One region of the Marinobacter bohaiensis genome, then DNA from elsewhere that is predicted to be linked to it. Evidence: predicted binding sites of a transcription regulator. Region 1 holds the regulator's gene; each other region holds the start of a gene.
The links. The regulator sigma-54, encoded in region 1, starts transcription at its own class of promoters, with help from an activator protein. The targets are predictions, from matches to a motif close to ANTGGCATNNANNTTGCTNT.
Positions count from the first base shown of each region.

Region 1 (10,713 bases):
GTCAGTCACCCGGCCGATGGTGACGCCGGCCATGGATACCTGCCCGCGGACGGCAAGGCCGCCGATGTCATTGAAATTCGCATACACCTTATAGGTGGGTTCCGACGACTGGAGCGTCAGCCCGCTAACCTGCAACGCCAGGAACAGCAGGGCCGCACAGCCCGCCACCATAAAGGCGCCTACTACAATTTCCACGGTTCTCTGACGCATCAGATATCTCCGAACATGACTGCTGTAAGAATGAAATCAAGCCCCAGAACGGCCAGCGAGGAATACACCACCGTCTTGGTGGTGGCCGAGCTGATCCCCTCGGACGTGGGTACGCTGTCATACCCCTGGTAGACCGCGATCCAGCTGCAGACGAAGCCGAACACGATGCTCTTGATGATGCCGTTCACCACATCCTCGCCGAAGCTGACCGAGGACTGCATGTTGGCCCAGTAAGAACCTTCGAACACACCCAGCCAGTCCACGCCGACCAGGTAACCGCCCAGGATGCCAACCACAGAAAAGATGATCGCCAGCAAAGGCAGCGTAATAAAGCCGGCCCAGAAACGCGGCGCAATGACCCGGCGTAGCGGATCCACACCCATCATCTCCATGCTGGAGAGCTGCTCGGTGGCCTTCATCAGCCCGATCTCGGCGGTCAGCGCGGAACCAGCCCGCCCGGCGAACAACAGTGCCGTGACGACCGGCCCCAGTTCACGCACCAGCGTCAGCGCCACCATCTGTCCAATGGCCGACTCGGAACCGTAATCGGTCAGAATATTGTAGCCCTGCAGCCCCAACACCATGCCGATAAACAGCCCGGACACCACGATGATGGCTAACGACAGCACCCCTACCGCATAGATCTGGCGCACCAGCAACGGAAAACCGGTGGACGGGTGCGGCACGGCGCACAGGCTGCGCGCCAGGAACTGGCCGGAGCGCCCCACCGACGCCACCACACTCAGGGTTCCGCGCCCCAGCGCGGCCACTCGATCAATCATCGGGACACCCCGCCGGACAGATCCTCGGCAATGGACGCCGCCGGATAATGGAAAGGTACCGGGCCATCGGGCTGCCCCTGAAGGAATTGCTGGACACGCTCGGACGGGTGCGCCTGCAGCTCTTCGGGCGAGCCTTCACCGATGACCTTACCGTTGGATACGATACAGGCGTAGTCGCAGATGCTCAGGGACTCCGGCACGTCGTGGGAAACCAGCACGCTGGTCAGGCCCATGGAGCGGTTGAGCTTGCTGATCATCTCCACCAGCACGCCTTTGGCGATCGGGTCCTGCCCGGTAAAGGGTTCGTCGTACATGATCAGTTCCGGATCCAGGGCAATGCTGCGCGCCAGGGCGACGCGCCGGGTCATACCACCGGACAGCTCCGAAGGCATCAGGTCGCGGGCACCGCGCAACCCTACGGATTCAAGCTTCATCAGCACGATGTCACGGATCATGTCTTCCGGCAGATCGGTATGTACCCGCAGCGGAAACGCCACGTTTTCGTAGGCACTCAAATCGGAAAAAAGCGCGCCGCTCTGGAACAGCATGCCGATGTCGCGGCGCAGCCGGTAAAGCGCCTTGCGGCTGAGCTGATGAACGTTCTGCCCGCCCACAAGGATTCGACCGGATTCGGGCCGGAGCTGCCCGCCGATCAGCTTGAGCAATGTGGTCTTGCCGGTACCGCTGGGCCCCATGATCGCGGTGACCTTGCCGCGTGGAATGCGCAGCGACAGGCCGTCAAAAATGCGGCGATCGCCGCGCAGGAATAGGAGATCCTGAATGTCTATGTATGCGGACTCTGACGTCATCGAGAGCTTTCCCAGTAGGCATCACGGGCAACCGACGCCCTGCTGCATCGACCATTCCCACGGCGCATTGTTCCAGACAGCCCACAGCGCTGCATTAATACCGCCTTAAATCCCCTCCACAACGGGAAAAACGGGCGCGCAACGGAATGGAACTGGCCGCAAAGGGCGCTACATTATGACAAGTTCGCCCGAAGCTCAAATATCCCCGGACAAGATCCTTGCCCGCAACTCCCCCTTTCTTACCCGTTACTGCCCCACACCCCAACATGACGGTACGCGGGGAGCCCGGGACCGCGGTTGCGACAAGCCGGCTTCTCGCGCACAATCTGCCGCCACTGCGAAGGTCCCCGGTCCGCCGGTCAGGACCCGGTTTTCACAACGGAATGACCCTATGTCTCTACTCCCCTACATTGGCGCCCTCGTCGCCGGCCTGGTGCTGCTGATCTGGAGCGCGGACCGGTTTGTCGAAGGCTCTGTTGCCCTGGCTCGCAACCTGGGCATGTCGCCGATGCTGATCGGTCTGACCATCGTCGCGTTCGGCACGTCCGCCCCCGAAATGCTGGTCTCCGCCACCGCTGCCCTGACCGACGCACCGGCGCTGGCCGTGGGCAACGCGCTGGGCTCCAACATTGCCAATGTCGGGCTGGTACTGGGCATCACCACGCTGGTGGCGCCGATTCCCCTGAAACGGACCGTCCTGTTTCGCGAACTCCCCATCCTGCTCACGGTCACCATTCTGGTTTACCCGCTGCTGCTGGATGGCGCCCTGTCCCCCATGGACGGCGTGATCTTCCTGGTGATGCTGGCCATTGCCCTGTTCCTGCTCAGCCGCAACAACGCCCCCGGTGACGCCCCGGAATTCCTGGAGGAAGTCGAGGAAATGCCCGACATCCAGATCAAGGGCGCCGTTACCTGGTTCGTCGTCGGCCTGGTCATGTTGATCGTCAGCTCGCGTATCCTGGTCTGGGGCGCTACCGAACTGGCCCTGACCCTGGGCGTCAGCGAACTGGTGATCGGCCTGACCATCGTCGCCATCGGCACCAGTCTGCCGGAACTTGCAGCGTCCGTGGCCAGCGCCCTCAAAGGCCACCACGACGTGGCGCTGGGCAACATCGTCGGCTCCAACCTGTTCAACCTGCTGGCGGTACTGGCAATGCCGGCACTGCTCAACCCGCTGCCGATTGAGAGCGACGTTCTGATCCGGGACTACGGCACCATGGCCGGGCTGACTGTTCTGCTCGCGGCGTTCGCCTATGGCATGCAGAAAAAGGGAAAACTGGCCCGCTTTGAAGGTGGTATACTGCTGGCCGGATACATCGCTTATACCGTCGTACTTTACCACGCAGCACGTTAAGGATTGCCCGGACTATGACGACTTCTTTCATCGACTCAGCGCGCCGGGCGATCGCCATCGAGCGAGAGGCGATCGACGCGCTGTCCGAGCGCATTGATCCGACATTTGAACACGCCTGCAAGCTGGTCATGCAATGCCATGGCCGGGTCGTGGTCACCGGCATGGGCAAGTCCGGGCACATCGGCAAGAAGATCGCCGCCACCCTGGCCAGTACCGGCACGCCCTCCTTCTTCGTTCACCCCGGCGAGGCCAGCCACGGCGACCTGGGGATGATCACCGGTGACGACGTGGTCCTGGCCATCTCCAACTCCGGCAAGACCGCCGAGGTGCTGACCATCCTGCCACTCATCAAGCGGATGGGCGCACCGTTGATCAGCATGACCGGCGACCCGGAATCCGTACTCGCCAAGGAGGCAGCGGCCAACCTGGACGTCAGCGTCCCCCGCGAAGCCTGCCCCCTGGGACTGGCCCCGACCAGCAGCACCACCGCCACCCTGGTCATGGGGGACGCCCTCGCCGTGGCCTTGCTGGAAGTCCGCGGCTTCAGCGCCGAAGACTTCGCCTTCTCGCACCCGGGCGGCAGCCTGGGTCGCCGCCTGCTGTTGCGGGTGGCGGACATCATGCATACCGGTGACCGGGTGCCCCGCGTCAAACCCGATACCCTGCTCAGCGGCGCCCTGCTGGAAATGTCGCAGAAAGGCCTGGGCATGACGACGGTAATCGACGACTCGGGCACCATGATCGGCGTGTTCACCGACGGCGACCTGCGCCGTGCCCTGGACCGCAACGTGGACATTCACGGCACGCCGATCCGCGACGTGATGACCGTCGGCGGCAAACGCATCCGTGACGACCAGCTGGCCGCGGAAGCACTTAACGTCATGGACGAGGTCAAGATCACCGCCCTGCCGGTGGTGGATCGCCACGGCAGCCTGATCGGCGCCATCAACATGCATGACCTGTTACGCGCAGGCGTCCTGTGACACCCCCATCCCGACACGATTGCGCCGACCGAGGAAGGCCCATGGAAAGACCGCTGCCCGACGACCTGATGACCAAAGCCGCCCGAATTCGCCTGCTGGCGCTCGACGTTGACGGCGTGCTGACCGACGGCCGACTCTACTTCACCGCCCAGGGCGACGAGCTCAAGGCTTTCTGCACGCTCGATGGCCACGGCATCAAGCAACTGCGGCGCGCCGGCATCGACGTCGCGATCATCACCGGGCGTAACTCCCCGCTGACCGCCCGCCGCGCCCGCGACCTGGGCGTTGAACATCTGCAACAGGGGCGCGAGGACAAGGAAGCAGCGCTGAAGGAGCTACTTGAGGAACTCGCCATCTCCGCCAGCGAGGCCGCCTATATTGGCGATGATCTGCCCGACCTGGGCGCCATCATGCACGCCGGCCTGGGCATTGCCGTCCCCAACGGCCACTGGTATGTCCGCGAGCAGGCCGATTACTGCACTGAAACCGGTGGCGGCGAAGGCGCCGTGCGTGAAATCTGCGACCTGATCCTGCAGGCCCAGAACAAACTGGCGGAAATGCACCAGACCTACCACGCCGACGGACACTGATCATGCTCAGCCGCCTTAACCAGATCCGCCTGCGCTACGTCGCCATCGCCGTACTGGCCGCCGTGCTGATCGATCTGCTCTGGCAAAGCGACGAAAAATCCCCGGACAACACCGCCGAGCAGCTGCGCGGACCGGACGAGCCCGACAGTTTCGTGGTGAACGGCGCTTACCAGGCCTACGACGAGGAAGGCAATGTCAGCGTCACCATCACCAGCCCGCGCATCGAACAGTTCGACGAGCAGAATCGAGCCCACATGCAGGAGCCGCGCGCCACGCTGATCGATGCCAAGTCAGGCATCCCCTGGAAGGTGTCAGCCGAGGAAGGCAACTACCTCCTGGAGCGCGACGTCATCGACCTGACCGGCAACGTGGTCATCAGCCGGATCCTGGAATCCGGCAAGCAAGGCAAGCTGGAAACCCCCCATCTTACGCTGGATAACGATAAACGCATTGTGCACACTGACGCCCCGGTGATCCTGACCGACGCCCGGGGCGTGACCCGCGCCACGGGCATGAAAGCCTGGATCGACAAACGGATCGTCAAACTGCAATCACAGGTGGAAGGACAGTATGAGTTGCCATCAGCGCAGTAACCGCGCGCCCCTGCGCCGCCTTCTGGGCGCCGCGCTCCTGGCGCTGGCCGCAAACGCCCAGGCTTTTGACCTGAATTCGGACAGCCCGATCAAGGTATCGGCGGACAATGCCCGACTCGACGACGCCAAGGGTACAGCGGTCTACACCGGCGATGTGGTCGTGCGCCAGGACGCCACCGAGCTGACCGCGGACCGCGTCGTCCTCTACCGCAGCCAGGGCGCGCTGAACCGCATCGAAGCCTACGGCAAGCCGGCGCACTACATACAGCCGCAACAGGGCGAAACACCGAAAACCGACGCCGAAGCACTGACCATCATTTACGCTGCCGGCGAGAACCGGCTGACCTTTGAGGAAAAAGCCGTCATCCGCCAGAACGGCAACGTGTTCAAGGGCGAGCGCATCGACTACGACACGGCCAGGCGCGTGGTCACCGCCGGCGGTGGCAGCAAATCCGATGGCGGCGACGGGCGCGTGGAAATGGTTATCCAGCCACGCCAGGGCAGCGGAACCTCGGAGGCCGGTAACTGATGGCCATACTGCGTGCGAGCAATCTGGCGAAGAGCTACAAGCAGATTAAAGTGGTCAAAGACGTCTCACTGGAAATCCGCAGCGGGGAAATCGTCGGCCTGCTGGGCCCCAACGGCGCCGGCAAGACCACCTGTTTCTACATGATCGTGGGCCTGGTCAAGGCGGACAACGGCCGGGTCAGCATCGATGAGAAGGACATCACACCCCTGCCCATGCACGGCCGGGCCCGTTCCGGCATCGGCTATCTGCCCCAGGAAGCTTCGGTGTTTCGCAAGCTCAGTGTGCGCGACAACATCATGGCGATCCTGGAAACGCGCAAGAGCCTGTCTCGGGCGGAGCGTGACGAGAGGCTGGAAAACCTGCTGGAAGAATTCCACATCACGCATATCCGGGACAGCCTGGGCATGGCCCTGTCGGGTGGGGAGCGCCGGCGCGTGGAGATTGCCCGGGCGCTGGCGATGGAGCCGGCCTTCATCCTGCTGGACGAGCCCTTTGCCGGTGTCGACCCGATCTCGGTCAGCGACATCAAGCAGATCATCCGCCATCTGCGCGACAAGGGCATCGGTGTGCTGATCACCGACCATAACGTGCGCGAAACCCTGGATATCTGCGAAAACGCCTACATCGTCAGCGGCGGCCATATTATCGCATCCGGACAGTCTGAGGAGATCCTGGCCAACCAGCAGGTCAAGGAAGTCTACCTGGGCAACGAATTCCACATGTGAGCCCGTCAATCGGGTATGGGTATCGCAGTGGGCGCCAAAACGCTAAACTCGAAACAGGGTCGGCTAACCTCTCGAGGCATATCCGCCGACCAAGACATTGTCATCGGGACACCCATAGCAGTAAACTTCGGCAAAGAATTTGCTTGGCAAGCCGGACCGACCTCTGACACGAGCGTTTTCAAGGTCCGGAGACATCCGGACAGGTCTTGCCCAGGCGCAATAACTCAGTCGATGGCCACAGGGTGACGGGACTAAATCAATGGTAATGAAAGCTTCGCTTCAGCTGAAGCTGGGTCAACAGCTCACCATGACACCCCAGTTGCAACAGGCAATCCGCCTGCTGCAACTTTCCACGCTGGACTTACAACAGGAAATCCAGCAAGCGCTCGAATCCAACCCCATGCTGGAAACCTCGGAAGAGGAAGACGGCGCCGCTGATAATGAGAGCGACGGTGAGGACGCGTCCGCTGACGGCAACAGCGAGGACAGCAACGACACCACGCAGGACGACGATAGCTGGGACGAGCCGGCCGAACCCGACTGGAACACCGATACCAACCAGGAAATCCCCGATGACCTGCCGGTCGACACCGCCTGGGACGACATCTACCAGTCCGCCCCGGCACCGGCGGCGCGCAGCGAAGAAGACGACGACACCGACTTCGAATCACGCAACTCCCCCACCGAGACCCTGCAGGACCACCTGCTCTGGCAGCTCAACCTCACCCCCATGGGCGAGCGCGACCGCGCCATTGCTCACGCCCTGCTCGACTCGGTGGACCCGCGCGGCTACCTGATCTCGACACTGGAAGACATCCACGCCGGGCTGGTCGACGACAGCGAGGAAGATCCGCTGGAACTGGACGAAGTTGAGGCCGTGCTGCGCCGCCTGCAGCATTTCGACCCGCCGGGCGTGTTCGCACGGGACCTTCAGGAGTGCCTCCTGATCCAGCTCAACCAGCTGCCACCGGATACCCCCTGGCTGCCCCAGGCACGGCTGGTGATCAGCCACTACATCAACCTGCTGGGTAATCGCGATTACGCCCAGTTGCTGCGCCGCAGTCGCCTCAGCGAAGAGCAGCTGAAGTGCGTACTGGCCCTGATCCAGACGCTCAACCCGCGGCCGGGCGACTCCCTCGACCAGGCCGAGCCGGATTACGTGGTGCCGGATGTGGTGGTGTCCAAGCAGAAGGGCCGCTGGCGCGTCGAACTCAATCCCGAAATTGCCCCGCGCATCCGGGTCAATGCCGGCTACGCGGCGCTGATCCGCCGGGCCGACAACAGTGCCGACAACACCTACCTGCGCGATCAGTTGCAGGAGGCCAAATGGTTCATCAAGAGTCTGCAGAGTCGCAACGAGACCCTGCTGAAAGTTGCCACCCGGATCGTTGAACATCAGCAGGGATTTCTGGATCATGGCGAGGAAGCCATGAAGCCGTTGATCCTCTCGGACATTGCCCAGGCAGTGAGCATGCATGAATCGACCATTTCCCGGGTCACCACCCAGAAATACATGCATACGCCGCGCGGTATCTTCGAGCTGAAGTACTTTTTCTCCAGTCATGTGAGCACGAACGAGGGCGGTGAATGTTCCTCCACGGCAATTCGTGCCATGATCAAGAAACTGGTCGCCGCCGAAACCCCGAAGAAACCCCTCAGCGACAGCAAGATTGCAGCGCTGCTCGGGGACCAGGGCATCAAGGTGGCACGACGGACGGTCGCCAAGTATCGCGAGGCGATGCACATCCCGCCGTCCAACGAACGCAAGAGACTGGTCTGAGACGCAAGCGCCCAGGGCCAGCCAGAGTCGGTTTTCAAACGTCGCTGAGTGCGACGGGCTCAACGTCGGGAGCTTCTCTGCTCCCGGCCATATCGACAACAGGAGAAGCCTATGCAACTCAATATGTCAGGTCACCATGTCGAATTGACTCCCGCTCTGAAAGACTATGTCTCCGGCAAGTTTGAAAAACTCGAACGCCATTTCGACCACATCAGCAACTGTCAGGTGACCCTGTCCGTGGAGAAGCTGCGCCAGACGGCCGAAGCCACACTCCACGTCATTGGTGGTGAAATCCACGCAAAGGCTGAAAACGAAGATATGTACGCGGCCATTGACGGCCTGCTCGACAAACTTGATCGGCAGATCCTCAAGCACAAGGAAAAGACCGTTGATCGAATGCACGGTGCTGCCGGCCGCTAGCCGTTCCATCCAAGGGAAAGCATTCCATCCATGACGGAATCACCATTAACCATCCAGTCCATCCTGGTTCCCGAGCTCACCCTCTGTGGTGTGCCGGGAACCAGCAAGAAACGCATCCTTGAGTTGATCGCCGAGCACGTAGCCAAGCGCTACCCCGAGCTCGACGAGACCCAGACCTTCAATAACCTGGTGTCCCGGGAACGGCTGGGCAGCACCGGTATCGGTCAGGGCATTGCCATCCCCCACTGCCGTCTGGACGGCTGCAATCATGTGGTGGGTGCCCTGCTGACCCTGGAGGAAGGGGTTGCGTTCGACGCCATCGACAACCAGCCGGTGGATCTGCTGTTCGTGCTGATCGTCCCCAAGGAGGCGACCAGCGAGCACCTGGAACTGCTGAGCCAGCTGGCCGAGAAGTTCAACGAGCGCAGCTTCTGCGAACGCCTGCGTCAATGCCGGGACGCCGACGAGCTGTTCCGCGTCATGACGCAACCCGAGTAACCATTCGCCGATTCGACGAAGGCATTGCATGAAACTGATCATCGTCAGCGGTCGTTCCGGATCCGGCAAGAGTACGGCACTGCACGTGCTCGAGGACCTGGGCTTCTACTGTATCGACAACCTCCCCATCGGCCTGCTGTTCCCGTTGACCGAGGAAGCCAGCAATGCCTCGCCGGACAAGCTCCGCAATATTGCCGTGAGCATCGATGCCCGCAACCTGGCCGATGAGATTGCCAACTTCGACGAGATCCACGAGCGCCTCAAGGGCGCCAGCCTGAACGTCGAAATCATCTTCCTCGACGCCACCGACCAGGCCCTGCTGCAGCGTTTCCACGCCACACGCCGCAAGCACCCGCTGAGCAATGTCCGCACGTCGCTACGCGAGGCGATCAACCACGAGAAGGACTTGCTCGACCCCCTGGCGCAGTTGGCCGACCTGTACATCGATACCACCGAGCTGTCGATGTATGAGCTGCGCGACATGGTGCGTCAGCGCGTAGTGGGGCGACGCGACCAGGAACTGGCCCTGCTGTTCCAGTCGTTTGGCTTCAAGCACGGCGTACCCGTGGATTCCGACTACGTGTTCGACGTGCGCTGCCTGCCCAACCCCTACTGGGACGCCAGTCTGCGCGACTTCACCGGTGTCGATCCTCAGGTCCAGGCTTTCCTGGAGGGGCAGCCGGAAACCCGGGACATGCTGGACGATCTCAAGGAACTTCTGGAGAAGTGGTTACCGACTTTCCGGTCAAGCAACCGCAGCTACATGACCATTTCCATCGGCTGCACCGGCGGTCAGCATCGCTCGGTCTACATCTGCGACCAACTGGGGCGTTATTTCCGCGAGCAATACGGCAACGTGCAGATCCGCCACACGGAGATGCCGCACCTGCACACGGCGGCCAGTGACGACACGCCATGATCCGGGAGCCCATCACCATCATCAACAAGCTCGGTCTGCATGCCCGGGCCGCAGCCAAGCTGGTCAGCACCGCGTCGGAGTACGACAGCCAGGTGCTGATCGCCAAGGACGGCCGGGAGGTGGACGGTAAGAGCATCATGTCGGTGATGATGCTCGCGGCCAGCCGCGGCACCGATATCGAGCTGGTTCTCGACGGGCCCGACGAACAGGCAGCGCGCGACGCCCTGGTCGAGCTGATCAACGATTACTTTGGCGAAGGCGAGTAGATCCGACGCCGACACGCGCACTCGCCCAACCGCCCCACGGACGCGGGATTTACCTACACCAAGTTCTCACGTCTGCAACGTAAGTCCGCTATACTTAGGAACTTCTGAATAAGTCCTGGGGCGTCTCGGCGAGACCTTCCAGGACTTATCCAGAAGATCCTTATGGCAGCACCCGAGGCGATACGGACAGCCCGCCCAGGCCCCAAATGGCCCGAGACTGTTCGCGCATGGCCTCGGCCCGGATTCATGGGACCT
Region 1 covers NZ_QGEH01000001.1:1,650,987-1,661,699, reverse strand. The annotation lists gene mlaD (outer membrane lipid asymmetry maintenance protein MlaD) at 1-210, opposite strand, end outside; gene mlaE (lipid asymmetry maintenance ABC transporter permease subunit MlaE) at 210-992, opposite strand; gene DKK67_RS07420 (ABC transporter ATP-binding protein) at 989-1,801, opposite strand; gene DKK67_RS07415 (calcium/sodium antiporter) at 2,193-3,155, shown strand; gene DKK67_RS07410 (KpsF/GutQ family sugar-phosphate isomerase) at 3,158-4,138, shown strand; gene kdsC (3-deoxy-manno-octulosonate-8-phosphatase KdsC) at 4,180-4,728, shown strand; gene lptC (LPS export ABC transporter periplasmic protein LptC) at 4,731-5,321, shown strand; gene lptA (lipopolysaccharide transport periplasmic protein LptA) at 5,299-5,850, shown strand; gene lptB (LPS export ABC transporter ATP-binding protein) at 5,850-6,575, shown strand; gene DKK67_RS07385 (RNA polymerase factor sigma-54) at 6,841-8,355, shown strand; gene hpf (ribosome hibernation promoting factor) at 8,467-8,775, shown strand; gene ptsN (PTS IIA-like nitrogen regulatory protein PtsN) at 8,806-9,273, shown strand; gene rapZ (RNase adapter RapZ) at 9,302-10,192, shown strand; gene DKK67_RS07365 (HPr family phosphocarrier protein) at 10,189-10,458, shown strand.

Region 2 (10,713 bases), on a different contig from region 1:
AGTGCACGCCGGGCTATAGTACGTCGAGAAGCGAACAGACTGAATGCTGTTATGCTTTCCGGACGATCTATTTTGTCAGTAAGCGTAGCTTAACGTAATGGCTCGTTGCGTTTTTCCTGAGCGGTTGACTGAATGACCTGGGCCGTTTGATTTCACCTGCCGGCGGACGGGTTTTTGGTACAATTTCGCGACGTTTCCAAGTCCGATGATTCCAGGTTGATCCTTTCTTTATGAATTCACTCGAAAAACGCTCTATTGCAGCCCTCGCGTCCGTGTATGCCATGCGCATGCTGGGGCTGTTTATGGTGCTGCCGGTCTTCATGCTGCTCGGGGACAAGCTCGAGGCGGCAACGCCGGCTCTGCTGGGGCTGGCCATCGGGGCCTACGGCCTGAGCCAGGCGCTGCTGCAGATTCCCTTCGGCATGCTGTCCGACCGGCTGGGGCGTAAGCGCCTGATCTACATCGGTCTGTTCCTGTTTGCCGCGGGCAGTTTCATCGCCGGTGCGGCGGACAGCGTCTACGGCGTCATCATCGGCCGCGCCCTGCAGGGTGGCGGAGCCATTGCGAGTGTCCTGATGGCGCTGCTCAGTGACCTGACCCGTGAAGAGCACCGCACCAAGGCCATGGCGCTGGTCGGCCTGTCCATCGGTATGGCGTTTTCCGCCTCGTTGTTCCTGGGGCCGTTGCTGGGTTCGGCTATCGGGCTGTCGGGCATCTTTTTCGTGACCGGGGCGTTGGCCCTGGTCGGTATGGTGCTGGTGTTTGGTGTGGTACCCAACCCGGCTGGCCATGCGACTCACCTGGACGCCCAGCCGGCGCGCGAGAAGCTGCGTCAGGTCCTGACCGACGGACGACTATTGCGCCTGGATTTCGGTATCGCCGCGCTGCATCTGGTTCTCACGGCCGCGTTCCTGGTCATTCCGGTACTGCTGCGTGACAAGGTGGGACTGCCGGCCGAGCATCACTGGTGGGTGTATCTGTCGGTGATGGCGGTGGCTTTCTTCTCGATGGTGCCGTTCATCATCATTGGCGAGAAACGGCGCATGATGAAACCGGTGCTGTGTGGCGCCATTGCGATTCTGGCGTTAGCCACCATGGCTCTGGCAGAGTTTCCGCACACCCTGGCGGTGATGTGGATCTGTCTGTTCTTCTTTTTCATGGCGTTCAATCTGCTGGAGGCCTGTCTGCCTTCGCTGATCAGCAAGGAAAGCCCGGCAGCCGCCAAGGGCACGGCCATGGGCGTCTATTCCACGTCCCAGTTCTTCGGTGCCTTCCTCGGCGGCACCATTGGCGGAAGCCTGCTGGAGAGCGTTGGCCCCAACGGCGTTTTCGGAATGATGGTGGCCGTTCTGGTCGTCTGGCTGGGGCTGGCGATCACCATGAAGAGGCCGAGCCATACTTCCAGTTTCGTGGTACAGTTGGTCGATGTTCAGGGGCGTGGTATTGCGGCCGTGGATCAGGCTTTGCGGGGGGTGCCCGGTGTTGAGGATGTGGTCATCCTGACCGATGCCGAGACCGCCTACCTGAAGGTCGATCACAAGCGTTTCGACGCGGCCAACCTGGGGCAGTTTGCCTTTATCAGGCCCTGATAATCACCGTTGAATTCCTAAAGTTGGCCAGGGAAGGCTGGCGACGACAGAGACAGAGTTGGGAGTGGAGCATGGCAAGAGGCGTAAACAAGGTCATCCTGATTGGCAACCTGGGCAACGACCCGGAAACCCGCTACACACCGAACGGTAACGCGGTCACCAATCTGAACCTGGCCACGGACGAGAGTTACAAGGATCGCCAGACCGGCCAGATGGTGCCCAAGACCGAATGGCACCGGGTGGTGATGTTCGGCAAGATCGCCGAGGTGGCCGGCCAGTACCTGCGTAAAGGCTCCAAGGTCTACATCGAAGGCAAACTGCAGACCCGTAAGTGGCAGGGGCAGGATGGCCAGGACCGTTACACCACGGAAGTGGTGGTCGACATCAACGGCCAGATGCAGATGCTGGACAGCCGCGGTGGTGGCGACAACCAGGGCATGAATCAGGGCGCGCCGTCGCGTCCCCAGCAGCAGCCCCAGCCCCAGTCGCAGCCGCAGCCCAACTACGGTAACCAGGGGCAGGCGTCCGGCGGCTACAGCCAGCCGCCTCAGAACCAGGGCAACCAGGGTGGCGGTATGCCGGAGCCTGTGGACGATTTCGACGACGATATCCCGTTCTGAAACGGAGCGCGCCTCGTCGCAGCAAAAAGGGCCCGCCAGTCAATGGCGGGCCCTTTTTTGTGGGCAATGGTTAGCGTCCGAAGCGGACGGGGTTAATCCTCGTCGTCATCCGACGGGCCGTCGGCCATGCCCAGTTCCTTGATCTTGCGGGTCAGGGTGTTGCGGCCCCAGCCCAGCAGTACGGCGGCGTCCCGGCGGCGTCCGCCGGTGTGCTTGAGGGCGGTCTCGATCATCACCTGCTCGAACTCCGGCACGGCCACGTCGAGAATACCCTGCTTGCCGCGCTTGAGCTCCTGCTCCGCCCAGGCGCGCAGGCCTTCCTGCCAGGTCTGGCCGGTCGGTGGGGTGTCCGCCTGGTCGAGCAGTTCCGGCGGCAGGTCGCTGACGTGGATTTCGCGCCCGCTGGCCATGACCGTCAGCCAGCGGCAGGTGTTCTCCAGCTGGCGGACGTTGCCCGGCCAGGGCAGTGTGGTCAGGTATTCCTCCGCCTCGGGGCGCAGCAGTTTGGGTTCGACGGAGAGTTCCCGCGCCGCGCGCTTGAGGAAATGCCCCATCAGGCGCGGAATGTCTTCGCGTCGCTCAGCCAGCTTGGGCAGGTGCACGCGAATGACGTTGAGGCGGTGGAACAGGTCTTCCCGGAAGGTGCCGGCCTGCACCAGTTTCTCCAGGTTCTGGTGGGTGGCGGCGATGATGCGCACGTCCACCTTGATCGGCGTGGTACCACCGACCCGGTAGAATTCACCGTCGGCCAGTACCCGCAGCAGGCGGGTCTGGGTGTCCGCCGGCATGTCGCCGATCTCGTCCAGGAACAGGGTGCCGCCGTTGGACTGTTCGAAGCGCCCCTGACGGGCCGCGCCGGCGCCGGTGAAGGCGCCTTTTTCATGGCCGAACAGTTCGGACTCGATCAGGTCCTTGGGGATGGCGGCCATGTTCAGGGCGATGAACGGATGGCTGGCGCGCGGACTGTGATTGTGCAGCGCCTGCGCCACGAGCTCTTTACCCGTCCCGCTTTCGCCGTTGATCAGCACGGTGATGTTGGAGTGGGACAGCCGTCCGATGGCCCGGAAAACCTCCTGCATGGCCGGCGCTTCGCCGATGATCTCGGTGTGGCGGGTGGCGGCGTCGCTTTGCGGCTCGCTGCTGGCCCGGCGTTCGCGGCTGTGGTCCACCGCCCGTTTGACCAGTTCCACCGCGTCGTCCACGTCGAACGGCTTGGGCAGGTACTCGAAGGCCCCGGTCTGATAGCTGGCGACCGCGCTTTCCAGGTCCGAGTGCGCCGTCATGATGATCACCGGGATGTCCGGGTGATCCTGCACGATCTGTGAGAGCAGGGCGATGCCGTCGATGCCCGGCATGCGGATGTCGCTGATGATGGCGTCGGGCTGTTCCCGGTCGAGACGCATCATGATGCCCTCGCCATTCTCGAACACACGCGTCTGCATGTTGGCCTGCGACAGGGCCCGTTCCAGGACCCAGCGAATACTCCGATCATCGTCGATTATCCAGACGTTGGCCGATTGGCTCATGCTTTCAGCTCCAGAGGCAGGAAAATGATGAAATCGGTCCAGCCAGGGGAGCTCTCGCATTCGACGAGGCCCTGGTGTTGGCCGATGATGCTTTGTGTGATCGACAGCCCCAGGCCCGTTCCGTTGGCCCGGCCGCTGATCATGGGATAGAAGATGTTCTGCAACAGGTCCTGGGGAATGCCCGGGCCGTTATCGATGATGTCGACGCGGCACACCAGCCGGTAGCGGCGGTGGCCGATGGTGAACTGCCGCAGCGCCCGGGTGCGGAAGGTGATGCACGGGGTTTCGTCGTTGCTGTGGTCGGCGGCGGCTTCCATGGCGTTGCGGGCGACGTTGAGGAAAGCCTGGATGAGCTGTTCCTTGTCGCCGGGGAATTCCGGCAGGCTGGGGTCGTAGTCCCGCTCCAGCTTCACGCGGCCCTTGCTTTCGGCTTCCAGCAGCGTGCGCACCCGCTCCAGCACTTCATGGATGTTGGTCGAGCTGAACTGCGGTGCCTTATTGGGGCCGAGCATCCGGTCCACCAGGCTACGCAGCCGGTCCGCCTCGTCGATGATGACCTGGGTGTATTCCTTCTGGCCCTCATCGGACAGTTCGCGGTCCAGCAACTGGGCCGCACCGCGAATGCCGCCGAGGGGGTTCTTGATCTCGTGGGCCATGCCGCGCACCAGGATCCGCGTGGTTTCCTGCTGGGTAAGCATGTCCTCTTCCCGGGTGATGCGCAGCAGGCGATCACGCGGCTGGAGTTCCAGTAGCAGGGTGGCGTCGTCGGCCCCGATCTGCGAGACCGAGTAATCGACTGTGAACCGCGAACCGGACAGCAGGGTGAACTCGGCTTCCCGTTTGGTGAAGGGCTGGCCGGTGCGGCAGGCTTCATCCAGGGTTTCGAAGGCTTCCGCCGAGCCGATGAACCATTCGGTCAGGCGCGTGCCGACCATGCGCGGTCCGCTGGCTTCGAGCAGGTATTCGGCCGCGGCGTTGATGTACTGGATGCGCAGTTCCGCATCCAGCACGAGCGTGGCCGTGGTGAGATGATCCAGTATCTGCCGGTAGACGAGTTCGTTTGACATGATGCCCCTCTTGTTCGGTGCATTAACTGCAAAAAGCGAACCAGTTACGAACGCGGGAGAAGGCGCTGCGCCTTTTTGGTTAGCTCCGGCGCGTCGGGTTGTCGCACGAATGCCGTGTTTCGGTGCCTGGCGGTGGCGGCAATCGGCGTTATCGGTGCAGGCTGATGAGTCGGGAGGCCGTTTCGGCCGTCCCGGTGCGAGCCAGCGGCCTGAATCGACGGCAAATCAGGCCCTGGACGCGCTTTTGGCGCATGGGCGCAGCCGGGTGTTCAGATTGGTTCCCTTATCGGCTGAGGCACCGGGTCAGGTGCTCAGGCATCGACGTCTGAGTCCAGGAGCGCCCTGCTTTAGTACGAATGGTAGGATCTTTTTGGTGCTCATGCACCAAAATAGTGCCCGGTGGTGGCCGGGCACGGGGCGTGTCAGTTGTTGCGGTTGCGGTTAAGAACGGAGGGGCGATGAATGGTGAACGTAATGCTCTGGCCGGACTGGACGATGCGCCCGTCCCGGTCGATCACGTTGACCGAGGCATTGTGGGTTCCGCGGAAGACATTCTGCAGGGCAAATTGTCCGGAGGCATTCTGGCCAATGGGCTGGCCGTCCAGGGATACCTCGAACAGGTGCCCGTTGCGCAGGGCCGGCTGGCTGGAGACCGCGAAGGTCATATCGCCGTTGCCGCTGTGGAAGGCGGTGTCATCTTCTGGTGCATCGAAACCGACACGGCTGTAGGGCTTGGCCGGCGTCTGGTCGTCGACGGACGGCTTTTCCTGCTGTGCTTCGAGCTGGCGCACGTCCTCGGCGTCGGGCAGCGTGACCGTGGTGACCGGCTTGACGTTCACTTCCTCGCCGCCCGACGACGCCTGGTCGGTAAACGTCACGTTGCCCTGTTCGTCGACGCTCCGGTAAACCTGCGCCTGCACGCTGGAGGCGGCCAGGGCCAGCAGACTCAGTACTACAATGCCTCTGTTCACGGGATTCTCCCTGTTCTCGTATTTTTCCCGATTATTGGTCGTTGTTCACCGGCAATGCAACTTCCTAATGTATCTGTGATATGACGAAGATTTCAGAATGTGCGCCGGTCTGCGGACACGGTCTTCCCGGCCGCGCGCTGGCCGGATAAACGGACAGATACAAAAAAGCCCCGCCGGGGCGGGGCTTCTTCTGCAGGCGCGGGAGCGCTTAGCAGGAGTAGTACAGGTCGAACTCGACCGGGTGAGTCGTCATGTTCAGACGCTCGACCTCGGCACGCTTCAGCTCGACGTAGCCGGAGATCATGTCTTCGGTGAAGACGCCACCGCGGGTCAGGAACTCGTGGTCCTTCTCCAGGGTGTCCAGGGCTTCCTGGAAGGTCTCGGCAACGGTCGGGATTTCCAGCGCTTCTTCCTTCGGCAGGTCGTACAGATCCTTGTCCATGGCATCGCCCGGGTGGATCTTGTTCTGGATGCCGTCAAGGCCGGCCATCAGCATGGCGGCAAACGCCAGGTACGGGTTGGCGGACGGATCCGGGAAACGGACCTCGATACGACGCGCTTTCGGGCTGTTCACGTACGGGATCCGGATGGAAGCGGAGCGGTTACGGGCGGAGTAGGCCAGCATAACCGGAGCTTCAAAGCCCGGAACCAGACGCTTGTAGCTGTTGGTGGACGCGTTGGTGAACGCGTTGATGGTCTTGGCGTGCTTGATGATACCGCCGATGTAGTACAGGGCGGTTTCGCTCAGGCCGGCGTAGCCGTCGCCGGCGAAGGCGTTCTTGCCGTCCTTGCTCAGGGACATGTGGACGTGCATGCCGGAACCGTTGTCACCGACCACCGGCTTGGGCATGAAGGTGGCGGTCTTGCCGTAGGCGTGAGCCACGTTGTGGACGCAGTACTTCAGGATCTGTACTTCGTCGGCTTTCTTGGTCAGGGTGTTGGCGCCAACACCGATTTCACACTGGCCGGCGGTACCCACTTCGTGGTGGTGAACCTCGATTTCCAGACCCATGGACTCCATGGCCGCGCACATGGCGCCACGCAGGTCGTGCAGGCTGTCTACCGGCGGAACCGGGAAGTAGCCGCCTTTAACGCCCGGACGGTGACCGATGTTGTTGCGGTCGAAATCCTCGCCGGAAACCCAGGCGGCTTCTTCGGAGTAGATTTCGTACATGGAACCCTGCATGTCGGTGTTCCACTTGACGGAGTCGAATACGAAGAATTCCGGCTCCGGGCCGAACAGGGCGCCGTCGGCGATGCCGGTGGACTTCAGGTATTCCTCGGCGCGACGCGCAACGGAGCGTGGATCACGCTCGTAGCCCTGCATGGTGGAGGGCTCGACGATGTCGCAGGTCAGGTTCAGCGTGGTTTCTTCGGTGAACGGGTCGATGACGCCGGTTTCGTCGTCCGGCATCAGGATCATGTCGGACTCGTTGATGCCTTTCCAGCCGGCGATGGAAGAGCCGTCAAACATCTTACCGTCGCTGAAAAAGTCTTCATCAACCTCGGAAGCGGGCAGGGTCACGTGCTGCTCTTTGCCGCGGCTGTCGGTAAACCGCAGGTCAATCCACTTCACTTCGTGTTCTTTGATCAGGTCAAGCGTCTTGGACATTACGCATACTCCGTCAGTTTATGTCTTATTTGGAGCCGGTTCGGCTGGTCGACCTCACTCAGCGTCCGATTCATTCGACAGGCGCAGGCAGCTTAGCAAAAACAGCTGCGGCCGTGCCCGAAATTTCGGCTGCAACAGGTTAAGCAAAGCGCTTGCCAATCGCGGCGAATTCGGTCGATGCTGGTGCAGTGTGGGCATTTAGAGGGCGATTTCAGGGAGCGGTTCCGCGACTCTGGCAGGGTGTCTGGTGCTTTTTGTGTTCTTAAATGGTGCGCAAGCAGGTGTTGTTGCACCAAATGTGTGCGGTAGATCTGGAGGCCAGGGATCCGGCGAGAGCGTTGCTCACAATTTGAACGTAGTTACGGTCACCGGTTTTCGATATACTGCGCGCGCCTGACGTCCGGCTGCCGTATCATGGTGGCCTGGACCCCTACATTTCCCGATTTGAGATGGCATGCCGGGCGGCTCGACCGCCTTTTATGATCCTTCTCAGGTCATACGCATGTCTCAGGATTGTTTTGTGATCGAAAAACGTCGAAATATTGCCATCATTGCCCACGTCGACCACGGTAAGACGACGCTGGTCGATAAGCTGCTGGACCAGTCCGGCACACTGGACCGCAAGGAAACCGGTTCCGAGCGGATCATGGATTCCAACGACCAGGAAAAAGAGCGGGGCATCACCATCCTCGCCAAGAACACCGCCATCCGTTGGAACGAATACCAGATCAACATCGTGGACACCCCGGGCCACGCCGACTTCGGCGGCGAGGTTGAGCGGGTCATGTCCATGGTCGATTCCGTGCTGCTGCTGGTGGATGCCGTCGACGGCCCCATGCCGCAGACCCGCTTCGTCACCCAGAAAGCCTTCGACCAGGGCCTGCGTCCGATTGTCGTGGTGAACAAGGTGGATCGTCCCGGCGCGCGTCCGGACTGGGTCATCAACGAAGTGTTCGACCTTTTCGACCGCCTCGGCGCAACCGACGAACAGCTGGATTTCCCGATCATCTATGCCTCCGCCATTAACGGCATCGCCGGCCCGGAAGCCGACGAGCTGGCGGACGACATGACACCGCTGTTCGAAGCGATCGCCGCAAATGTGCCGGCGCCGGATGTCGATGTCGAAGCGCCGTTCCAGATGCAGATCTCCCAGCTGGACTACGACAGCTACGTGGGCGTTATTGGCATCGGTCGCATCACCCGCGGTACGCTGCGCCCGGGCCAGCAGGTGGCGGTTGTGGACCGCAATGGCGACAAGCGCAACGCCAAGGTTCTGGAAGTGAAAGGCTTCCACGGCCTGCAGCGTATTCCGGTCGACCAGGCCAGTGCTGGCGACATCGTCTGCATCAGCGGCATCAGTGAACTGTTCATCTCGGACACCCTGTGCGATCCGCAGAATCCGGAAGCCCTGCCGGCCCTGACCGTCGACGAGCCCACCGTGAGCATGACGTTCCAGGTGAACGATTCTCCGTTCGCCGGCAAGGAAGGCAAGTTCGTCACCAGCCGCAACATCAAAGAGCGCCTGGACAAGGAGCTGCTGCACAACGTGGCGCTGCGCGTGGAACCGGGTGACACGGCCGAGAAATTCAAGGTCAGCGGCCGCGGCGAGCTGCACCTGTCGGTGCTGATCGAGAACATGCGCCGGGAAGGTTTCGAGCTGGGTGTGTCCCGGCCGGAAGTGGTCCAGCGCGAAATCGACGGTGAGTTGCAGGAGCCGTACGAGTTTGTCGTGATCGACGTCCAGGATGAGCACCAGGGCTCGATCATGGAAGTCATGGGGCTGCGCCGCGCCGAGCTGAAGAACATGGTGCCGGACGGTCGCGGCCGTACCCGCCTCGAGTTCATCATGCCGGCCCGCGGTCTGATCGGTTTCCGTAACCAGTTCCTGACCATGACGTCAGGCTCCGGCATCCTGACCAACGTCTTCGACCACTACGGTCCGGTCAAGGGCGGTGACATCGAACACCGCAACAACGGCGTGCTGGTGTCCATGGTCGACGGCAAGGTCCTGGGCTACGCCCTGATGACCCTGCAGGAGCGCGGTCGCCTGTTCGTTGAGCCGGGTACCGAAGTCTACGAAGGTATGATCATCGGCATCCATAACCGGGACAACGACCTGGTGGTGAATCCGACCAAGGCCAAACAGCTGACCAACGTCCGTGCCTCCGGTACCGATGAAAACGTCATGCTGACGCCGCCGGTCCGCCAGACGCTGGAACAGGCGCTGGAGTTCATCGACGACGATGAGCTGGTGGAAGTGACGCCGGAATCCCTGCGCATCCGCAAGAAGCTGCTCAAGGAAAACGAGCGCCGTCGCGCCCACAAGAAGTAAGTCCGGCCCGATGGGCTGAGCATCATGCCCGTCGAATGCGGAGCCGGCATCGACCGGCTTTGCTGACCACCCTCCCGCGCTCGCGGTGAGGGTGGCATTTCCCGCCTGTATCCCCTAAATTCAGACCATTCGTAGCATCCCTTTTGTTAGCCCGTCACGAGCAGGTGCGCCATGCTGTCGCTGTATCCCGAGATCAAGCCCTACGCCGAACACCGACTCAAGGTCGATCCGCCTCACGAACTCTATATAGAGGAAAGCGGCAATCCCGATGGCATTCCGGTGGTGGTGGTCCACGGCGGGCCAGGTGGTGGCTGCGAGGATTACTATCGGCGTTTCTTCGATGCCGAGCGCTTCCGCATCATTCTGTTCGACCAGCGCGGCGCCGGTCGCTCGACGCCGCTGGCTGAGCTGGAGGGCAATGACACCCAGGCGCTGGTAGCCGACATGGAGTGCATTCGCCAGTTCCTGGGGATCGAGCAATGGGCGCTGTTCGGTGGCAGTTGGGGATCGACGCTCAGTCTGGCGTACGCGCAAACCCATCCGGAATGCGTGCTTGGGCTGATTCTGCGCGGCATTTTCCTGTGCCGTCCGCAGGACATCCGCTGGTTCTACCAGGAAGGGGCCGGGCGCATCTTCCCGGATTACTGGGAGGACTACGTTTCGCTTATTCCTGAGGCTGAGCGCGGTGATATGGTGGGCGCCTACTATCGCCGGCTGACCAGCGTCAATGAGCTCGAGCAGATGCAGGCGGCCAAGGCCTGGTCCGTGTGGGAAGGGCGTTGCGCGACGCTGCACCCCAATCCGCGAGTGGTGGAGCATTTCGGACACCCGCACGTTGCCATCGCCCTGGCCCGGATCGAGTGTCATTACTTCATGAACAATGCTTTCCTGGAGCCGGATCAACTGGTGCGCGATGCCGGTCGGCTGGCGGGTATTCCCGGCTATATTGTCCACGGACGCTACGACATGGTGTGCCCGCTGGACAACGCCCACGCC
Region 2 covers NZ_QGEH01000006.1:133,150-143,862, reverse strand. The annotation lists gene DKK67_RS19905 (MFS transporter) at 231-1,589, shown strand; gene ssb (single-stranded DNA-binding protein) at 1,661-2,209, shown strand; gene ntrC (nitrogen regulation protein NR(I)) at 2,302-3,735, opposite strand; gene glnL (nitrogen regulation protein NR(II)) at 3,732-4,802, opposite strand; gene DKK67_RS19885 (DUF4124 domain-containing protein) at 5,225-5,773, opposite strand; gene glnA (glutamate--ammonia ligase) at 5,982-7,385, opposite strand; gene typA (translational GTPase TypA) at 7,906-9,717, shown strand; gene pip (prolyl aminopeptidase) at 9,889-10,713, shown strand, end outside.
Region 2: the regulator sigma-54 is predicted to act here: its motif matches at 7,526-7,545, upstream of glnA (glutamate--ammonia ligase).

Region 3 (10,713 bases), 850 kb from region 1:
TTGGACACGCCCGGCTGATAGGTGCCGGTCACCGGAGGCGTCAGCGCCTGCGGGTTGGTCGGGTCGGTCGCGTCCAGGATTTCGTAGCTGGTATCCGAGGTGAACCGGACCATCAACGGCGGAGACAGCTCCCCGCGCTGACTGAACTCGTCCAGCGGCACGTTGGTGAGCGGATTGGTGGTGCTCAGCATGGTGCCCTGGGAAATCTGGGCATCGCCGGTGTTGCCTTCATCCGACTCGGCGGAAACGGGCGTGGCAAACGCCAGGTCCTCTTCCCGATTAATCTCCATCCCGATATTCGCCGCGGCATTGCGGGTCGGTCGCACCAGGAAGCTGTCGCCATCGCTGAAAGAACCGGCTTCGATGTGTACATTGAAACCCGGCATCTCGATTTCCGCCGGCAGCGGATCCGGCAGTTGCCCCTGGCGCACGATCTCGCCGGTCTCGGCGTCCACCAACTGGAAGTTCTCGCCGTTGGTGCCGCTGAATTCCAGATTGTAGGATTTGGCCGCCAGCTCGCTGGTGTCGGTAATCTCGACGGAAACCACACCGTCCTGCGGCGGCGCGTTGTTATCGCTGGCCGACACTCTGTCCAGTTGCGCCGCCCGGGTATTGACGTCGCTGAAGAAGAGTCCGCCCAGGTCGCCTTCCAGATCCATACCAACACTGTGCTGCTGGTTGATCTGGTCCGAGACCGCCAGGGCCACACGGCCCAGTTGGTCAAACGCGGGCTCCAGCACCTTGTTCTGGAAGGTCCGCAGACCACCGATGGTGCCGCCGATCATCTGGTCGGTAACATCGGCAACGCGATTGCCGGTGGTCAGCTTGAACGCCAGCTTGTTGGGGTCGTCCGGTGAGGTTTCGGTGGACAGGCTGGCGGCCTCGTTACCGACCACCAGCGCCTGACCACTGCTCAGGGCAACGTTGACCTGGTAGCCATCGACCTCGGTGACTTTCACCTGCAGCAACTCGGACAATTCGCGGATTTTCTCGTCGCGCTTGTCCAGCAGATCATTGGGCAGGTTGCCCTGGGCAATGCCCGGGCTCTCCGAAATCGATTCGTTCAGATCCGCGATGGTGCTGAGCAGGCTGTTCACATCCGACGCCGCCGCTGACATCTGGCCAGTCACTGACTCCCGCTGCTGAACCATCTCTCCGTGCAGGGACTGGAAACGGTTGACCAGGTTTTCCGCCTCGCTCAGTACCGCCTGGCGCTGGGGCAACGCCGCCGGGTCTTCGGCGGCACTCTGCAGACTGGAGAAGAAGTTGTTCAGGGCATCATTGAGGCCGGTACTTTCCCCACCCAGCAGGTTGTCCAGGCGGGTGAGCTCCGTGTTGAGCGTGTCCTGCTCGTTGAATAGGGAGGTGTCCGAGCGCAGCTGGTTGACCACGAACTGATCTGAAATCCGGCGAATTTCGCTGATACTGACGCCCGAGCCGATGCTGCCGGCACCGGTGTTGATGCCGCTCTGGCTCTCGAATACCACCTGCTGGCGGCTGTAGCCGTCGGTGTTGGCGTTGGTGATGTTGTTGCCGGTCGTATTCAGCGCGGACTGGTGCCCCAGAATCCCCGAGAGACCGATGTTGATCAGGCCAGCCATGACAGTTACTCCTCACCGCCCTGTTTCAGGGACAGGGACTGCCCCGTGACTCCCTCGAACGAGTCACTGTTGAGAATGCGGCGGATCTTGGCCCCGTAGGCCGGATCGGTCGCGTAACCGGCCTGCTGCAGGCCGTCGGCAAAGGCTTCCGGATCGTCCGCCACCGACAGCACGTCGCGGTATCGAGGATTACGCTCCAGGAAGCCAACATAGTCCTCGAAGCTGGACTGGTAGTCCGGATACGACCGGAAAGCCGCCCGCTCCTTCAACGGGATTCCATCGCGGAACTCGGTGGTCAGTATGTCCACGGAGTCGCCCTGCCAGCGGCTGTCCGCCTTGATGCCAAACAGGTTGAAGCTGGCTTCTCCCTCGCTCCCCCGAATCATGTGCTTGCCCCAGCCGGTTTCCAGTGCGGCCTGGGCCACCATGACCCTGGGATCGATACCCGAGTCCCCCGCCACGGACTCCGCCATCGGCAGCAGCGTCTGCACGAAGTGCTCCGGCGACTCGAAGCGCTCGGGCATGAGTGCCGTTGTCTCGGCTGCCGAGTCAGAGTCGGCCGTCACGGCAACCGGGGCTTCCGGTTCCGCGCTGCTGCTCGCCTGGTTCGCAGCGATCGCCTTGACCTCATCCACTTCCTTCGGCAAACGCGGAGACAGCGGCGGCAGACTGCGCTGGTAATCGGCGATGCTGGCCCGGTGGCTGGCGCTTTTGTCGCCGTCGCCTTCCAGACCGGGGATCTGTTTCGACAGCTGCCGCACCAGGGTCTCCGCCAGCCCGAAACCACTGTTCTGGCTCATGCTCAGGGTCAGCTGGCTGTCGAACATCTGCTGGTAGAACTTGCTCTGGCTGCTGTTCAGGTAGTTGCCCTCGGCGTAGACGTCGTTCACCTTGCGCATGGACTTGAGCATCTGCGACAGGAACAGGCTCTCGAACTGCTTGGCCACCTGCCCCAGCGCCGCTTTCTTGTCCTTGTGCGCCTCCGTTTTCAGGGCGTTGAGGCCGCTGAAATCGGTGTAATACTGAGCGCTGTCGAGACGGGCATCCTGCATCACGGCACCTAGATCACGATCAACTCGGCACGCAGCGCGCCGGCTTGCTTGAGGGCTTCCAGCACCGCCATCACATCACCCGGCGCGGCACCCACCTGGTTCACTGCCTCGACGATCTCGTTGAGCGTTACCGCCGGACCGAACTTGAACATGCGCGCCGGCTCCTGGGTGGTGGTGATGGTGCTGTTCTGGGTGACCACCGTGTCACCGCCGGACAGGGGACCAGGCTGGCTGACGTTGGGGTTCTCCTCGATGGTCACCGTCAGGTTGCCGTGAGTGATCGCGGCCGGGCTGACGTGGACGTTCTGGCCGACCACGATGGTGCCGGTGCGGCTGTTGATGACCACCTTGGCCGCCGCCTCGGCGGGATTGACCTCCAGGTTTTCCAGCACCGACAGGAAACTGACCCGCTGGGACGGATCCCGCGGCGCCTTGACCCGGATTGACGAGGCATCCTGGGCGTAGGCCATGTCCGGGCCCAGCGTGTTGTTGATCACGTCCACCACACGGCGGGCGGTGGTGAAATCCGGCTGTAGCAGGTCGAACGTGATGGTATCGCCGCGACTGAACGGCGAGGTTACTTCGCGTTCAACGCTGGCCCCGTTGGGAATCCGGCCCACGCTGGGCACGTTGACGGAAATCCGCGAGCCGTCGTTGCCGGAGGCGCCAAAGCCACCCACCACCAGGCTACCCTGCGCCAGGGCATAGACTTGGCCGTCGGCACCTTTCAGCGGCGTCATCAGCAGGCTGCCACCGCGCAGGCTTTCAGCGTTACCGATGGACGACACGGTGATGTCGATTTCGTTGCCGCGCTTGGAGAACGGCGGCAACGTCGCGTGCACGGTGACCGCCGCCACATTTTCCAGCTTGGGGTTGACGTCGGCCGGCACAGTGATGCCGAACTGGTTCATCAGGTTGCGGAACGTCTGGTTGGTGAACGGCGCCGAATCGCCGGTACCATCCAGCCCCACCACCAGGCCGTAGCCCACCAGCTGGTTCGAGCGCACGCCCTGGATCCGGGCCATGTCTTTCAGGCGATCCGCCAGCAGCGGCTCGGCCACGACGGCCAGCACCAAACCGGCGATCAGCGTTCTAAGCAAACTCATAGCGGGAACCACTCGCTGTTAAAGAAGCGCGACAGCCAGCCCTGGCGTGTGGCATCGTCAAAGTCACCGGTGCCGCCGTAGGCGATGCGGGCATCAGCGATGCGATTGGAAGACACCACATTATTCGGCGAAATATCCTGCGGGCGTACCAGCCCGGTCAGGCGGATGTACTCGTCACCGTTGGTCAGCGACAGCCACTTCTCCCCGCGAATACGCAGGATGCCGTTGGGATAAACCTCGGTGACGGTTACCGTGATGCTGCCGGCCAGGCTGTTGCTCTGGTCCGCCTCGGCTTCCCCCTCGAAATCCCGTTCCAGGTTGGGGTTGGTGCCCAGGTTCAGATTATTCAGTCCCAGGATGCTGCCGTCGTTGAAATTGACCTCATTGTCCTTGGTGATGCTGCTTTCCGCGTTTTTGGAGGCCTGGGTCTGTTCTTCCAGGCTGACCATCAGAATGTCGCCCACGTTCAACGCCACGGTATCGCCGTAGAAGTTGAAGTTACGCGAGGTCTGGTAGATGGCGCCTGACGACGGATCGCGCTGCATCAGGGCCTGGGCCTTGACCGGTGCATACGCCGGATCATCCGGAACCGCACGCGGACGACTGACCGCCTGACAGCCTTGCAGGACGATCAGCGACACGATCAGGAAAGGAGTCAGTCTGGTTCGCATGGTCTCATTCCTCCTCTGAACCGCCGTCAGCCCTAGCCGACGTTCTGGTTCAGGAACTGGAGCATCTGGTCGGTGGTGGAGACCACCTTGGAGTTCATCTCGTAGGCGCGCTGGGTGGTGATCATGTTCACCAGTTCCTCGACCACCTCGACGTTGGACGCCTCGGTCATGCCCTGCTCGATCTGGCCCAGGCCATCCAGCCCCGGCTCGCCTTCCTGGGGATCACCGCTGGCAGCGGTTTCACGGAACAGGTTGTTGCCGATCGCCTGCAGACCCTGCGGGTTGACGAAGTCCACCAGCGTGATATCGCCCAGCTCCACCGGGTTGGCCTGGTCGTCCACGACCGCCGAGACGGTACCGTCCGTGCCGATGGTGATGCTGGTGGTGTTCTCGGGCACGTTGATGTTGGGCTCCAGCGGGTAGCCGTTGGCGTTCACGATGTCGCCCTCGGAGTTGAGCTGGAACTGGCCGTCCCGGGTGTAGGAGATGCTGCCGTCCGGCATCAGGACCTGGAAGAAACCGCGGCCATCCACGGCCATGTCGAGCGGCTGCTCGGTCACCTGCAGGTTGCCCTGGGTGAACTGTTTTGCGGTCCCCACCACGCGTACACCGGTACCCAGCTGCAGACCCGACGGCAGTTCCGAGTTCTCGGCGCTCATGCCGCCCGGCTGCCGGTTGATCTGGTACAGCAGGTCCTGGAACACCGCCCGGTCGCGTTTGAAGCCGGTGGTGTTCACGTTCGCCAGGTTGTTCGAGATGGTGGACATGTTGGTGTCCTGCGCACTCAAACCGGTTTTACTGACCCAAAGTGCTGGATGCATGCTCTATCTCCTGCATGGTGCCGGTGGCGACAGCGGCGAGACATTGCCGCTTTTATCCGCCGTTACCGGCCACTCAGACTGTTATCCAAGGTTTTGCAACAGCCGTGCCGTCGCTTCGGAATTGCTTTGCGCGGTGCGCATGACCTTCACCTGCATTTCGTACTGGCGCGCCAGCTCCATATTGGCAATCATCTCCTCCACCGCGTTGACGTTGGAGGACTCCAGGAAGCCGGATTGCAGGCGCACGGCACCGTCGGCTGCGAAAGGTCCTGCCGCCTCGCCGGGTTTGCTGCGCATGAAGCCGTCGGTCCCTTTCATCAGACTGTCCGCCGGCGGATTGACCAGCTTGAGGCGATCCAACTGCACCAGCTGATCCGGCGGTCCACCCGCTGGAACAATCGATACCGTGCCGTCCTGACCGATCTGCAATTTATCGTAGGGAGGCAGAGCCACCGGCCCGCCGTTGCCCAGCACCGGTTCGCCGGTGGCCGTACGCAGGATGCCGTTGACGTCCACGCTGAGGCTGCCGGACCGGGTCAGGACTTCTTCACCGGTATCCGCCTGGACCGCCAGCCAACCGTCGCCGGAAATGGCAACGTCAAGATCCCGTCCCGTTTCCATCAGCGCGCCGGAAGACAGATCGGTTCCCGGGCGCTCCGTCATGGCGTAGGCACGCGTCGGATAATGCTCACCGAACACCGGCATACTGCGGGCCTGGGCAAAATCCCGTTTGAAACCAGTGGTATTGACGTTGGCCAGGTTGTTGGCGTGGGCCTGTTGCCCCAGCATGCTTTGCTTGGCGCCGGACATCCCGATGTAGATGGCCTTGTCCATGAGGAAAACTCCTGCCGGATTTTTGACTCGATAACAGAGTCATTGCAGAAGTCGTGCCAGAACTGTAGAAATGCCGCCAGACCGGGCCTGGAGCCCGGATCCGGCGGTTTTTCAGGAGGGATTAGCGGAGATTGATGATGGTCTGGGTAATGGCGTCCGACGTTTCGATCGTCTTGGCGTTGGCCTGATAGTTACGCTGCGCCACGATCAGGTTGACCAGTTCTTCAGACAGGTCGACGTTGGACTCCTCGACCGAACTGGCGGTGATCGACCCCAAGGTGCCGCTGGACGGTGAGCCGATGATCGGCTGGCCGGACTCGAAAGTCTCCACCCAGGTGGTGTCACCCACCGGCGACAGACCCTCGGCGCTGCGGAAGGTGGCCAGAGCCACCTGCCCCAGCGTTTGCGACTGGCCGTTGGTGTAACGGGCAAAGACCACGCCTTCGTCCGACACATCCAGACCCGACAGGCGGCCGGTGGTGTAGCCGTCCTGGGCCTGGTCGTTCACCGCAAAGTCGCTGCCGTACTGGGTGGTCTCGTCCAGCGTAATGACGAAGTTGGAGCTGACAGGGGGATCCGGAATCGGCGTGGTGCCGCCGTCGGCCACCAGTCGCGGGCCATCCGCACCGTTGGGCTGACCATTGGAATCCAGCGGCGTCCAGTTGGAGATCAGCACCTCACCATCGGGGTCGCCGTTGACGCTCTGCAGGGTGCCGTCCTCGCTGAATACCAGGTCGTACTGGGCCATGGTCGCCTGACCGGTGGAATTGGGCGGATCACCGATGTTCTCGCCGTCAATCTGGACGTACATGCTCCAGGCGTTGCCCTGGCTGGCGCTGGTGTTGGGCTCCTTGACGAAGTACTGGGTCATCACGTGCGGATTCCCCAGACTGTCGTAAATCGTGGTCGACGTGGCGTGGTTGTAGGTCTTCTGGTCCGTGGGATCGAAGGTGTTGTTGGTGAACGAGGTCGGCGTGACCCCATCCAGAATGGTGGTCGTCGACGGCGCATCGGCGGCGGCGGTCATCTGCACCTCGCCGTCCAGCGTGACACTGACCGTGCCCACCTGGGTGGACGGATTGGTGCTGTCGGTGGACACGGCCGTGCCATCGTCAAACGCCATCGCGCCGCCGTTGGCGTTGACGTCCTCGTAGCTCATGCGCAGGGTGTCGCCGCGACTGGAAATCAGGCGTAGTTGGCCACTACTGTTGATGGTGGCGTTGATGCTGCTCAGCGACGACCCGTTAATATCGTCCGCCAGCTGTTGCAGACGCTCGGCCGTGGTCAGGGTGTTGCCGGAGCTGTCGGTGTCGGCCACAGTGAAGTCCACGCCTTCCAGGGAAAAGATGTCGGCGGCCTGGATAGACGAGCCGTCCAGCAGCACCTCGGTGCGGCCCGAGGCGCTGACATCCTCCTCCTGACTCAGGGCGTTGGCGATCTCCCGCGCGGAGCTGTCGGCGGCTACCGAGACATCGCGCGTGGAGCCGTCCGGATAGGTAATGGTAAAAGTCTGTGCCCCGGTGCTGGCGTTGGGCGCGAAGTCCCGACTGGTGACGCGGGTGCCGCTTTCAGCCAGGACGCTTTCGCGGGAATCCAGGTTCAGCTCCGACTCGACGCCGGTGGTCCGGCGCGGTGAGAGGTTATCGCTGTCGATGAACAGATCACCGCGGACGCCGGACAGGTTGCCCTCGTCATCGGCCTGGAAGCCCTGCACGCGCATGCCCTGGTTGTTCACCACATAGCCTTCGCGGTCGATGCTGAACTGACCGGCGCGGCTGTAGCGGACTTCGCCGTTGTTATTCAGTATAAAGAAGCCGTCGCCGTCGATGGCCATGTCCAAGCCATTGTCAGTAAAGCTGACATTGCCCTGACCAAAGGACTGCTTGATGTCCTGCACGCGCACCCCGTCGCCGATGGCGTTGGTGCCGCCGGACAGGAAACCGCTGGCGTAGAGGTCACCGAACTGGACCTCACTGCCCTTGAAACCGACGGTGCTGGCATTGGCAATGTTATTGCCGGTGACATCCAGATCCACGGACGCGGCCCGCAAGCCACTGAGACCGATATTGAACGCCATACTTCACCTCATCCTTAAATCTGTTTACGGAGCCTTTAGCGGACTCTTCAGTTAATCTGCTGCACGTCGGACAGGGCTACCGAACCCATGCCGGCAAGATTGAGCGTGACATCGCCGCTGCTGGCCAGGGAGACGCTGTCAACGTTGGCACTGAGCATCGTGCTGAGCTGCTCGGAGCCACCGGTATAACTGCCATGGGCCTGGAGCACGTAGGTGCCCTCCGGCAGATCATTGCCGTCCGCGTCCTTGCCGTCCCAGGTAAACGACTTCTGTCCTTCGGACGCCGCCCCCAGGTCGATCTGGCGCACCAGCTCACCGGACGAATCCAGCACGTCGAGACGCAGGCTGGAGGTCGACGCCGGTACCTGCACGGCCCCCTCTACCTCACCGGAAGCGCCGAGGATGGCGGTCTGGGAAGGCACCATCACCGTGCGGCCGACCATGGCCGACGCCTGCAACGCCTGGGTGGAACGGAACTGACCGGCCAGGTCCTGCACGCTGTCCGATACCCCCTGCATTTCCTCCAGCGAGCTGAACTGCGCCAGCTGTGCCAGGAAGTCGCCGTTTTCCTGGGGCTTGAGGGGGTTCTGGTTGTTGAGCTGGGCGATCATCAGCTCCATGAATTCGTTCTTGCCAAGCTCGTCGGAGGATGACGTGCCGCTGGCGGTCTGGGACCGGTACTGACTCAGTACATCGGTAGCGGAGGTGCTGTTAACGGTGCTCATGCTCTACTCCTTACTGAGTCGATTACTGGCCGAGAGTGAGGATGCGCTGCATCATCGACTTGGCCGTGTTCATCACGTCCACATTCATTTCAAAGCTCCGCGAGGAGGACATCATGTCCGCCATTTCCTCCACCACGTTCACGTTCGGGTAGTAGACGTAGCCGTCCTCGTTCGCCGCGGGGTGGTTGGGCTCGTAACGCATCTGCAGCTCGGCATCGCTTTCCACCACACCGTCCACCTTGACGCCGGCCGACGCGGCGCCATTGCTGCCCTGGCTCCAGCCGGTACCAAAATCGCCCTGGGACATCATGTCCTGCTGAATGGCGGAGAAAACCGGCTTACGCGCCCGGTAGGTGGTATCGGTGCTGGAGCTGGCGGTTTCGGCGTTGGCGATGTTCGACGCCGTGGTATTCAGCCGCAGGGACTGGGCTGTCATACCGGAGCCGGCAATATCAAAGATGTTTCCAAGTGACATGACGCGTGTCCTCTACCCTGCGGTCCTTTATTCGCCCTTGATGGCCTTGGTCAGGCCCTGGAATTTGCTGTTGAGAAACTGGAAGCTGGCCTGGTAATCCATGGCGTTGCGCATGAACCGGGACTCTTCCTGCTGTGCATCCACCGTATTGCCGTCCAGGGAAGGCTGGTACGGGTTGCGATACATCAGCGCGGCGCGCTCGGTCATGGCCGCTTGCGGATCGATGTGGCCGCTGCTGGTACGCTCCAGCGGCAGCGACGAGGCCTGCGACTGGGCATTACCCAGCGCCGCCTTGAAATCGATGTCGCGCGCCTTGAAGCCCGGGGTATCCGCGTTGGCCAGGTTATTGGCCAGCACTTCGGCACGTTGAACCCGTACGTTCAGCGCTTTCTCGTGAATGCCCAGGGCGTTTGCAAAACTGATGGCCATGCCGTCTCTCTCCGGAGGATTGCCGCATATCGCTTTGGATAAGACAAAGCAACAGCAATGCCAGTTTACGGAAACCCCTGAAAACAGAGGGTTGGAGAGGAATAAGCGGTTTGCGGAATGAAGGCGGGACGGGGAAAGCGGCAAGGACTTTCCCCCGGAGTTTCCCCTGCGGCGGCGGCCCCTCTCTAGACGGGCCAGCGGGACGCGAAGGTGGCCGGCTGCGGCCGCTCCATCTGCGGCTTGCGCAGGGCCGGCGTTCCCACATAGAGGAAACCGGCGATCGATTCGTTCTCTGCCAGCCCGAGGCCCTCGTGGACACGCCGGTCATAGGCCACCGGTCCGGTGCGCCACATTCCGGAAAAGCCACGCGCTTCCAGGGCCAAAAGCATATAAGCCATACCGCAGCCGGTGGAAACGGACTCCTCGATGGCCGGCACCTTGGGATGCGATTGATGACGGGTGATGCCGACCAGGATCATCGGCGCGCGTAACGGCATCTTGCGCAGCTTTTCCTCGCTGGGCGCGGCCGGGTCCTCCGGGTTGGCGATCCGCGCGAACACCTCACCCAGGGCCGAGCGTCCTTCACCCTCCACCACCAGGTAACGCCAGGGACGCAGCAACGCGTGATCCGGCGCCCGGGCAGCGCAGGCGAACAGATCTTCGAGCACCTCCGGGTCTGGAGCGGGTGCCTGCAGTTGGGGCTCCGACGTGCGGCTGAGGATCGCATTCACGGTATCAGTCATAGTTGATTCCCGGGTTCATCAAAACGGTTGCGTGGTCATGCCAACGCCGATGCGGCTGACCGGAACGGAGCTGCAGCCCTGGAGCCGCCACGCTGACGCCGCCAAAACAGAATCGACGCAGATCACGTTGCAATTGTGACATTTCACCAATACTGCTAACCTTTTTCCGACAGGTCACA
Region 3 covers NZ_QGEH01000001.1:2,500,956-2,511,668, forward strand. The annotation lists gene flgK (flagellar hook-associated protein FlgK) at 1-1,601, opposite strand, end outside; gene flgJ (flagellar assembly peptidoglycan hydrolase FlgJ) at 1,607-2,653, opposite strand; gene DKK67_RS11235 (flagellar basal body P-ring protein FlgI) at 2,662-3,759, opposite strand; gene flgH (flagellar basal body L-ring protein FlgH) at 3,756-4,430, opposite strand; gene flgG (flagellar basal-body rod protein FlgG) at 4,463-5,251, opposite strand; gene DKK67_RS11250 (flagellar basal body rod protein FlgF) at 5,333-6,085, opposite strand; gene DKK67_RS11255 (flagellar hook protein FlgE) at 6,207-8,162, opposite strand; gene DKK67_RS11260 (flagellar hook assembly protein FlgD) at 8,210-8,887, opposite strand; gene flgC (flagellar basal body rod protein FlgC) at 8,910-9,362, opposite strand; gene flgB (flagellar basal body rod protein FlgB) at 9,390-9,791, opposite strand; gene DKK67_RS11275 (nitroreductase family protein) at 9,977-10,534, opposite strand.
Region 3: the regulator sigma-54 is predicted to act here: its motif matches at 9,837-9,856, upstream of flgB (flagellar basal body rod protein FlgB).